Regions from separate parts of the Kocuria gwangalliensis genome, predicted to be linked through region 2. Evidence: riboswitches for the same ligand, from Rfam matches in the RefSeq annotation. Region 2 holds a riboswitch; each other region holds the start of a gene.
What was found. Region 2 has a riboswitch for S-adenosylmethionine ahead of ABEA06_RS09535 (methylenetetrahydrofolate reductase). Riboswitches for the same ligand answer to the same signal wherever they lie in the genome.
Positions count from the first base shown of each region.

Region 1 (3,247 bases), on a different contig from region 2:
TCGTGGGCGCCGTCGTCGCCCTGGGTAATGTCACGATCCCCGTGGCCGTGCAAGCGAAGGTGGTGCGCTGATGCTGTTGACCATTCATGTGTGGCGGCAGGCCACCGCAGAGGATGACGGCGAGTTCGTGGCCGTGAGCCCGGTCGAGGCGCGCGAGGACATGAGCATTCTGGACCTGCTCGACGCCGTCAATGAAACCCTCATCCGCCAAGGAGATGACCCCGTCAGCTTCGACGACGGCTGCCGCGAAGGCATCTGCGGCAAATGCGGAGTGACCGTGGACGGCGTGCCCCACGGCCCGGACAAGAACCAGGCCTCGTGCACCCAGTCGCTGCGGGCCTACCGCGATGGGGACGAGATCTTCATCGAACCCATGCGCGCGGGCTCGTTCCCGGTCAAGAAGGATTTGTCCGTGGACAAGAAGGCCCTGCGGCGGGTGGCCAAAGAGGCCAAGTTCCCGGTCGCGCTCAAGGCCCTGGGCAACGCCGGCTGCATCAGCTGCGGCGCGTGCGTGGCCGCGTGCCCCAACGGTTCCGGCCAGTTGTACGTGGGCACGCTGCTCAAGGAACTTCCGCCGCTGGCCAAGACGCCGGAGGAACGCAACGAACGCTCGAGCAAGGTCCTCGACGCCGCCGAGCACGAGTTCGGCCCCTGCTCCCTGCTGGGCGACTGCACGGAGGTCTGCCCCGCAGGCCTCCCGCTCGAGAACCTCACCGCCGTGGCGCGGGAGAACCTGCGCCGGATGAACCCGGAGAAGTACTCCTAATCAGCGCTGCCGCGCGGGAGGTGCCGTGCGGCGTCGTCGGCGGTCAGTGAGCACTCCGACGACCGTGAGCACGACGCCCACCACGAGTGTGGACAGCGCAAACAGCATGATGAATGCCGCGCCGATATTCGGGCCCGTCCCTTCGACGAAGGTCGCACGGCTCAACCATTCCGTGGCCACGAGCGCGACCACCCCTACGGCAGTCACGATCAAACCGACCTTGATCACGGACTCCATAGCGCCCCCTCACGGGCTGGTTACCTATACCCTCCTCCACTCGTACCTGGTTGCCCAGCAGCAACGCGCCGTGCGGCGTCGTCGGCGGCGGCCCCGGTTTGTGAACGCCGCCGCCCACGCGACACAATGGACTCACCATCCCGAGCGGCCGAGAGACCTGGATCGACGACGCCGCAGCAACCCGCAGTGATCGGCCTACTGCACGGTGCTACCGCCAGGACCGATGGAGTGCTGCGCGGGCCCGGGCAGTGTTCGGACGGGAGCTGTACGCGGCCGACAAGGAGGACCCCTATGGCCGAGCACCAGTTCGGTTTCCGCACCCGTGCGCTGCACGCGGGCGGCACCCCGGACGCCGAACACGGCGCCCGTTCCGTCCCGATCTACCAGACCAGTTCGTTCGTCTTCAAGGACGCCGACGACGCCGCCAACCTCTTCGCGCTGCAGAAGTACGGCAACATTTACTCGCGCATCGGCAACCCCACCGTGGCGGCGTTGGAGGAGCGCATTGCGTCCCTCGAGGGTGGTATTGGTGCGGTGGCGACGTCCTCCGGGATGGCCGCGGAATTCATCACCTTTGCCGCGCTGTGCGGACAGGGCGATCACGTGGTCGCCTCCTCCCAGCTCTACGGCGGCACGGTCACGCAGTTGGACGTGACCCTGCGGCGCTTCGGGGTGGAAACCACTTTTGTTCCCGGCACCGATCCGGCCGATTACAAGGCGGCGATCACCGAGAACACCAAGGCCGTCTACACCGAGCTCGTGGCCAACCCGTCCGGTGAGATCGCCGATCTGGAAGGACTGGCGGAGGTCGCCCACGAGGCGGGCTTGCCACTGATCGTGGATGCCACGCTCAACACCCCGTACCTGTGCCGACCGTTCGAGCACGGCGCGGACATCGTGATCCACTCGATCACCAAGTTCCTGGGCGGCCACGGCAACACCCTGGGCGGTGTGGTGGTCGAGTCCGGCCGTTTCAACTGGGGCAACGGCAGGTTCCCCGCCATGACCGAACCGGTCCCCTCGTACAACAACGTGACGTGGTGGGGAAACTTTGGCGAGTACGGGTTCCTGACCAAGCTGCGCTCCGAGCAGCTGCGTGACATCGGCCCGTCCCTGACTCCGCAGGCCGCGTGGAACCTCCTGCAGGGCGTGGAAACCCTCCCCCAGCGCATGGACGCACACGTGGCGAACGCGCAAGAAGTCGTGCAGTGGTTGGCCACCGATCCCCGCATCGCGTACGTGAACCACGCGGGCCTTGAAGACCACCCGCACCACGAGCGCGCCCAGAAGTACCTGCCCCAGGGCATCGGTTCCGTGTTCGCCTTCGGTGTCGCATCGACCGAGCAGCTCAGCGGACGCGACGTGGGAGGCCGCTTCATCGAGAACCTGCAGCTGGCCTCGCACCTGGCCAACATCGGTGACGCCCGCACCCTGGTGCTGCACCCGGCCTCCACCACCCACCAGCAGCTCAGTTCCGAGCAGCTGGAATCCGGCGGCGTGAAGGAAGACCTAATCCGGATTTCCGTGGGTCTCGAGGACCCCGCGGACATCCTGTGGGATCTGGACCAGGCGTTGACCGCCGCGACCGGGATCAGCCGCGAGGGCGACGTCGTCACCGCACCCGCCGCTGTCCGGGACGAGGCAGCGAAGAACACACTTGAGCAGGACAACAGCGCGGCGGCCTGCGCGCTGCCCGGCACCGAAGGAGAACAGGTATGAGCACCGAACGCACCTGGGTGGGCCCCAGCGCCCCCGAGCGGTTGAACATCCTGCGCAACACCGAGTCGATCGCGATCGTGGGCATGTCCAACAAGCCCGCGCGGGCGAGCTATTTCGTGGCCACGTACCTGATGTCGTCGTCCCCGTATCGCGTGTACTTCGTGAACCCGGTGCTGGACGAGGTGCTGGGCCAGAAGGTCTACCCGTCATTGGCGGATCTGCCCGAGGTTCCGGACATGGTGGACGCGTTCCGTAAAGATGCGGACCTGCCCGGTGTGGCACAGGAGGCGGTGGACCTCGGCGCCAAGACCGTGTGGATGCAGCTGGGCTCGTGGAGTGAGGAAGCCGCGGCGATTGCCGAGAACGCCGGACTCAACGCCGTGATGGACCGCTGCGTGAAGATCGAACACGCGCGTTTCCACGGCGGCCTGCACCTGGCCGGTTTCAACACCGGGGTGATTTCCTCCAAACGTCAGGTGGTTGCCTGACAGGTACCGGCTGAGCGACCCTTTGATCCCGTTTTAC
Region 1 is NZ_BAABLN010000035.1:31,287-34,533, forward strand. Features, by position in the region: gene ABEA06_RS12730 (succinate dehydrogenase cytochrome b subunit) at 1-71, shown strand, start outside; gene ABEA06_RS12735 (2Fe-2S iron-sulfur cluster-binding protein) at 71-766, shown strand; gene ABEA06_RS12740 (hypothetical protein) at 767-1,003, opposite strand; SAM riboswitch class I at 1,136-1,233, shown strand; gene ABEA06_RS12745 (O-acetylhomoserine aminocarboxypropyltransferase/cysteine synthase family protein) at 1,295-2,722, shown strand; gene ABEA06_RS12750 (CoA-binding protein) at 2,719-3,210, shown strand.
Region 1: linked by a shared signal. The riboswitch ahead of ABEA06_RS12745 (O-acetylhomoserine aminocarboxypropyltransferase/cysteine synthase family protein) and the one ahead of ABEA06_RS09535 (methylenetetrahydrofolate reductase) in region 2 are both predicted to bind S-adenosylmethionine.

Region 2 (3,247 bases):
GCCGCCGACGACGCCGCCCACGAGTGGGCGCTCGCCCCACGCCTCGAGCGCGGCCTCACCGGGTTCGTTGCCGCGGTCGAGGTCAATGGCGAGGGCCTCGATGTCGGTGGCGGCGAGTCCGAGCTGGGCGGCCTCTCCGGCGTCCCCGTACCCCACGGCGACCAGGATGTCGGGGCGGTTCGAGGGGAAGCTCAGGCGGGTGTAGGCCTTGGTCAGGGCGTCGATGATGGTGTCGCGGGGGACGTCCCAGCCTTCTGCCGCCAGGGCGTGCTCGTCCAGTTCGACCCACGGGACACCCGCGTCCTTGAGCGCGGTGAGCAGCTGGATGTAGAGGTCCACCACGTCGTTGAGTCGGTCGAAGGGCTGGGTGCCCGGGGCGTCCGTGGTTTCCGGGCGGGCCAGCAGCAACAGGGTCACGGGGCCGACCAGCACCGGGCGGGTGATGGCACCGGTGGTGTCACGGGTGGTCACGAAGCGTTCGATCAAGCTTTCTGGGTGCGCGGACAGCGGGGTATCGGGGCCGATCTCGGGAACGTAGTAGTGGTAGTTGGTGTCGAACCACTTGGTCATCTCCAGCGGCTCCAGGCGATCGGTTCCACGGGACAGCGCGGTGATCAGCTCGATGCCCTGCGCGGTGTCCGGAGCGGCGGGGCGGAAACCGTCCGCGCGGAAGCGGGCCGGGACCGCGCCCAGGGCCAGTGCGGTGTCCAGCGTCTGGTCCACGGCGAACGTGTCAGCGGGGATGGCGGCGGCGTCGGTGAGACCGAGGTCGCTGAGGTGGCGAACGGTGCGCTCGTGTAACTGAGCGAGCGTGTCCAGAACGGACTGCGCGGGGTTCTCTGCGGGCCTGGACCAGTAGGCCTCCAAGGCCTTCTTGAGTTCTCGGTTGGGGCCGATCCGGGGGTAACCCAGGATGGTAGCGGCGGGGAACGAGGGCTTGGAAATAGCAGTCATTTGGGGTGCTCCTGAGGATAAAAGGGTGTGAAATGGGAAGCCACGGTCGCTGTGACCGTTGCGAAAAGGTTCTGTCGGAAGGGTGGTGCGGGTGCCCGTGTGGCGGCAGTGGGGCCACCGGTGCGCGGCGGTCAGGCCGCCGACGAACTCCCACGGAACTCGCGGGCGGCATCGCGCACCCGGAGATGATCAAGGATGGCCAGTGGGGCGTCCGGCCGGTTGAACGTGAACAAGTGCAGACCCGGGCAACCGAAGTCCAGCAGCTCATCGATCAAGGTGAGCGTTGCCGCAATGCCCCTGCGGCGCAGTTCGGACGGATTGTCCGTACCCAGGAAGTTGGTGATCCGCTCGGGGATCGGTACGCCGGTCAGCTCGGTCATTCGGCCTAGGCGCTTGATGTCGGTCAGCGGAACCAGGCCGGCGATGATCGGAATGTGGATGCCCTCCGAGCGCGCACGCTCCAGGAACCGCACGTAGTCCTGGGCGTCGTAGAGCACCTGGGTGATTGCGTAATCCGCTCCCGCCTCCTGCTTGTCCCACAGCGCGGCGAGGTCCGCTTCAAAATCGCGGCCCTTGGCGGCCACGGGGTAACAGGCAACTGACACCGAGACCGGCCTTTTTCCGGGGCGCTCGCACGCGCCGAACCTCCGTTCCTCGACCTCGCGGATCAGCTCGACAAGTTGCGATGCTCGGTGTAAACCACCCGGGTGGGTCACCCACTCGCCGCCGCCCACGGGCGGATCGCCGCGCAGGGCGAGAAGGTCGCGAACGCCGTCGTCAAGTAAATCTTCGACGGCGCGCTCCAAGCCCGCGCGATCGGTGCCACCGCAGGTCAGGTGGGCCACGGCGGGGGTCTTGGTCTGCTTGAGCAGGTGCCGCAGTGTCTCGCGGGAGACCCCGTTGGTGCCGGAGTGCCCGTGGGTGACCGAGAAGAAATCCGGGCCGGCCGCGGCCATGGTGTCGATGTTGCGCCACACGGCCTCCGGATCGCGGGTGGGGTGTGGCGGGAACACCTCGAACGAGATCAAGGATTCGCGGCGCGGCCTGCGCACCAACCACGACGTTCCCGTGGGTGGCCCCGTGGTGACGGTCTGCTCCGAGACCTGGGGTGTGGACAGGGCGGGCATAAAAATACCTCCGGCGGTTCGGGACGCCGGAGGTTTCTCCGTGCGCCGTACTTGCTCGCCGTGCGGTTGCGCGGCGGCCGGATCGTCATCTGGGGCACCCCGCTACGTGCTGGAGGGTTGCCGCCCGGTTAGCCAGAGCTTCACACCGGGACTCTTGATCCTTGTTGCTGAAGACACTAGCACATTATTGTGGCGGTGCACGTCACACGCTGGAACGAGTGGACTCCATTGTTTTGTCCCGTTGTCACAGGCCGTCAGCGGGGAAAAAGTCCCTGCGAGTGTCGTGGGAATGGTGTAGAGAAGAACCATGGACCAGTTGCCCGAAGACCTCCTTGCCGACCTTGATGTCACGGGAGTGCGATCGCTGAGCGGTGGGGATACGGCCGCCGCGTATCGCCTGGAAACCCCCGACGGGCCGTTGTTCGCCAAAACCATGCTCGACGCTCCGGCCGGTGTGCTCGAATTGGAGGCGGCCAGCCTCGAAGCGCTCCGCGCGGCGGCACCGGCCGAACTGTCCGTGCCCCGCGTGATCCGTGTGAGCGATCAGGGTCTGGTCCTGGAATGGATCAATGAATCCTACGGTGCGGGCGGGCCGCCAACCGAGGCCGAATGCGGCAGCGGCCTGGCCCGGATCCACCGCGCGGACGCGCCGCATTTCGGTGCGATCGACCCTGAGCTGCCGCAGCGCATCGGCTCGTTCCCGGTGGACCTCTCACCCACCGACGACTGGGCCGATTTCCTGCTGCATCGCAGGATCGAACCTCTGCTGCGCACGGCGATCGACACGGGGAAACTGGACCCTGCGGCGTCGGACCTGTTGGCTGAACTGGCCCCGCGTGCGGCCGAACTAGCCGGTCCCACCGAGCCGCCCAGTCTGCTGCACGGTGACCTGTGGGCCGGCAACAGGGTGATCGATGCGAGCGGCCACAACTGGCTGGTCGACCCGTCCTCGTTCTACGGGCATCGGGAATACGACCTGGCCATGATGCTGCTGTTCGGCGGGTTCGGTGAGGCCTGCTTCAACGCCTACAACGACGTTTACCCCCTGGCCGACGGTTGGCGCGAGCGTGTCCTGTGGTACCAAGTACCGCCGTTGTTGGTGCATGCGATCCGTTTCGGTGGCGGCTACGGGAACGCCGTGCTGAATGCTCTGCAACGGGTGCGCT
Region 2 is NZ_BAABLN010000029.1:157,546-160,792, reverse strand. Features, by position in the region: gene metE (5-methyltetrahydropteroyltriglutamate--homocysteine S-methyltransferase) at 1-954, opposite strand, end outside; gene ABEA06_RS09535 (methylenetetrahydrofolate reductase) at 1,086-2,081, opposite strand; SAM riboswitch class IV at 2,124-2,241, opposite strand; gene ABEA06_RS09530 (fructosamine kinase family protein) at 2,389-3,247, shown strand, end outside.

Region 3 (3,247 bases), on a different contig from region 2:
TCCTCGCGGACGAGTGAGTCGGTGGTTCCGCCTCCCACGATGGTCACGCCTGTGTTCCTCCCTCTCCGGATTCGGCCGACGACGACGCCCCCGCGCCGCCCAGCGCGGCCACGGCCTCGAATCCGGACTCCAGGTCCGCGAGGATGTCGTTGATGTTCTCCAGACCCACGGACAACCGGACGAACCCGGGTTCGATGCCGGTGGCCCGCTGTTCGTCGTCGGTCAGCTGTGAGTGGGTGGTGGACGCCGGGTGGATCACCAGGGAGCGAGCATCGCCGATGTTGGCCACGTTGGAATGCAGTGTCAGGGCGTCCACGAAGGCAGTTCCAGCCTCGCGACCGCCGTCGAGCACGAAACCGAGCACGGAACCGGCACCCTTGGGCGCGTACTTCTCAGCGCGCTCGTGCCACGGCGAGGACGCGAGTCCGGCGTAGGAGACCGCGCGAACGTCGTCGCGCGCTTCGAGCCACTCGGCCACCTTCTGGGCGTTGGCCACGTGGCGGTCCATGCGCAGGGACAACGTCTCAATGCCCTGCTCGATGAGGAACGCGTTGAACGGGGAGATCGAGGAGCCCAGGTCGCGCAGCAACTGCACGCGCGCCTTGAGGACGAAGGACAGGTTCACCCCGAAAATACCGTCCTTGCCGAGCGCCTGGGCGTACACCAGGCCGTTGTAGGACTCGTCCGGTTCGTTGAAGGCCGGGAAACGCTGCGGGTCCCGCCCGAAGTCGAAGTTGCCGGCGTCCACGATCATGCCGCCGATGGAGGTGCCGTGCCCGCCCATGAATTTGGTGGCGGAATGAACCACGATGTCCGCGCCCCATTCAATGGGCCGAATCAAGTACGGCGTGGCAATCGTGTTGTCCACGATCAGCGGCACACCCGACTCATGGGCCACCGCGGCGACCGCCTCGATGTCCAGCACGTCATTGCGAGGATTGGGAATGGTTTCCCCGAAGAACGCGACCGTGTTGGGTTTGACCGCGGCGCGCCACGCCTCGGGATCGTCAGGGTCGGACACGAACGTGGTCTCCACGCCCATCTTGGGCAGGGTGTGACGCAGCAGGTTGTAGGTGCCGCCGTACATGGACGGGCTGGCCACCACGTGGGTTCCGGCGCCGCCCAGGTTGAGGATCGCAAAGGTGGACGCCGCTTGACCCGAGCTGAGCATGAGCGCGCCCACGCCGCCCTCCAGAGAAGCCACGCGGTTCTCCACCACTTCGGTCGTGGGGTTGGTCAGGCGCGTGTAAATGGGGCCCAGTTCGGCCAGGGCAAAGCGCATGGCCGCGGTTTCCGCATCTGGGAACACGTACGAGGTGGTCTGGTGGATGGGTAGTGCCCGCGATCCCGTGGTGGGATCGGGTTCCTGCCCCGCGTGGATTTGACGGGTTTCGAAAGCCCAGCCCTGGGGCTGGGACGGGGTGGCTGCGGGACTCATACCGCACTCCCTTTCTCGGGATCAGGGGCCCGGTGAACGATCCGCAGCACGGTGCCCGTGCAGCGATCGGGCACCTGTGACCCGCGCTTGCCGGCATCGGATTGTTCCGATGCGGCCCGGTCCTCACCCAGGGCACCCCACCGCGGAGGGAGGGTTGCCGGTCAGCTAGCTGGGGCTTGTCGCTGACTCTCGTGACCTGCTCTTCATTGTCCGGAGCCGGTACCTCGAACGTCAAGCTGAGTTACCCGCATCACACGGACATGTTTCACGCCCCGATTTGGCGACCATCCCGCGCGGTGCCACCATGACAGCATGAAACTGGATCATGTCTCATTCGCAGCTCAATCCGATGGTCTCGAAGCCACCACGGAACGGATTGCCGATCAGCTAGGGATCGAGCCGGTCAAGGGCGGAATCCACCCGCGCTTCGGGACTCGGAACATGATCCTGCCGCTCACCGACCACCAGTACGTGGAGGTCGTCGAGGTGCTGGAGCACCCCGCCGCGGAGAAGGCCCCGTTCGGTCAGGCCGTGCGCGCCCGCTCCGCAGCCGGCGGCGGTTGGCTCGGTTGGGTGGTCGAGGTCGCGGACCTGGCCCCCTTCGAGGACAAGCTCGGCCGCCCCTCCGTTCCCGGTGCCCGGCTCTTCCCGGACGGCCGCCAGTTGGAGTGGCACCAGATCGGGGTCAAGGGTCTGATCGCCGACCCACAGTTGCCGTTCATGATCCGCTTTGATTCCGAGCCCGACATGCACCCTTCCCAGGCGCAGATCACGGACGTCCGGTTGGCCGGCATGGAGATCGCCGGTTCTCCCGAGCGCGTCACCGAATGGCTGGGCGGCCCCGTCGAGAACGTCCTGGCCGCCTTGGACGTCACCTGGTGCTCACCCAACGGCACACCCGGTGTCATGGAGGTTTCTTTCGCCACCCCGGACGGCCTGGTCACCATCTGAATTTTCCCGCCGACGCCGCTGCCGCACCCTGCTACGCGACAGGGGCGCGGCAGCGGCGTCGTCCTTTGTCAACGCGCGAGCAGTTGCGGGAGCAGGAAACCGGTGATGTCGAGCAGCGCATGGGCAATCAGCAAGGGCGCGAGGCGACCGTAGCGGCGGTACACCCACACGAACACCAGACCCATGATCAGGTTGCCCAGCGCGGGGCCAAAGCCTTGGTAGAGGTGATAGCTGGCGCGGAAGAGGGACGTGAGTACCGCGATCGTGACCCAGGACCAGCCGATGCGCCGCAACCGATCGCACAGGAACGCGACCACGATGATTTCCTCGACCACACTGTGACGCAGCGCGGACAGGATCAGCACGGGCACCGTCCACCAGTGCTCGTTCAGAGCCGAGGTGGTGATGGCGGCCGTGACCCCCAGCGCCCTGCCTGTCTGGTAGAGGACCAGGGTTCCCACGCCCATGGCCAGGAACAACCCGACGCCCCAGACCGCGTCCCGCCACGGGCGGCGACCGTCCACGCCGATCCGCCGCAGCACCACTGCGATACCCGGTAACGAACCGGCCAGAAGGTAGAGGGCGAGCAACACGGGGACCAGAGCGAAACCGATGCTCGCAAGTTGCCGAAGCAGATCAATGGCCGGAACCGGGCTCAGGACCTGATTCAAGGTCGCCTCGGCATCCGTGAGTGGGCCCCGCGACAGCGTCTCGGCCAGGTTCAACACGGCATACACCGCCGAGGACCCCAAGGACACACCCAGGACCAACACAATGTGGAACCACACCTCGGAGCGGGCGGGTCCGTCACGGGCGGGTCGTGGCTGTGGGGTTTCGGTCAACACGAACACCATTGTG
Region 3 is NZ_BAABLN010000014.1:159,579-162,825, reverse strand. Features, by position in the region: gene metX (homoserine O-acetyltransferase MetX) at 1-47, opposite strand, end outside; gene ABEA06_RS07005 (bifunctional o-acetylhomoserine/o-acetylserine sulfhydrylase) at 44-1,438, opposite strand; SAM riboswitch class IV at 1,517-1,635, opposite strand; gene ABEA06_RS07000 (VOC family protein) at 1,751-2,389, shown strand; gene ABEA06_RS06995 (CPBP family intramembrane glutamic endopeptidase) at 2,458-3,243, opposite strand.
Region 3: linked by a shared signal. The riboswitch ahead of ABEA06_RS07005 (bifunctional o-acetylhomoserine/o-acetylserine sulfhydrylase) and the one ahead of ABEA06_RS09535 (methylenetetrahydrofolate reductase) in region 2 are both predicted to bind S-adenosylmethionine.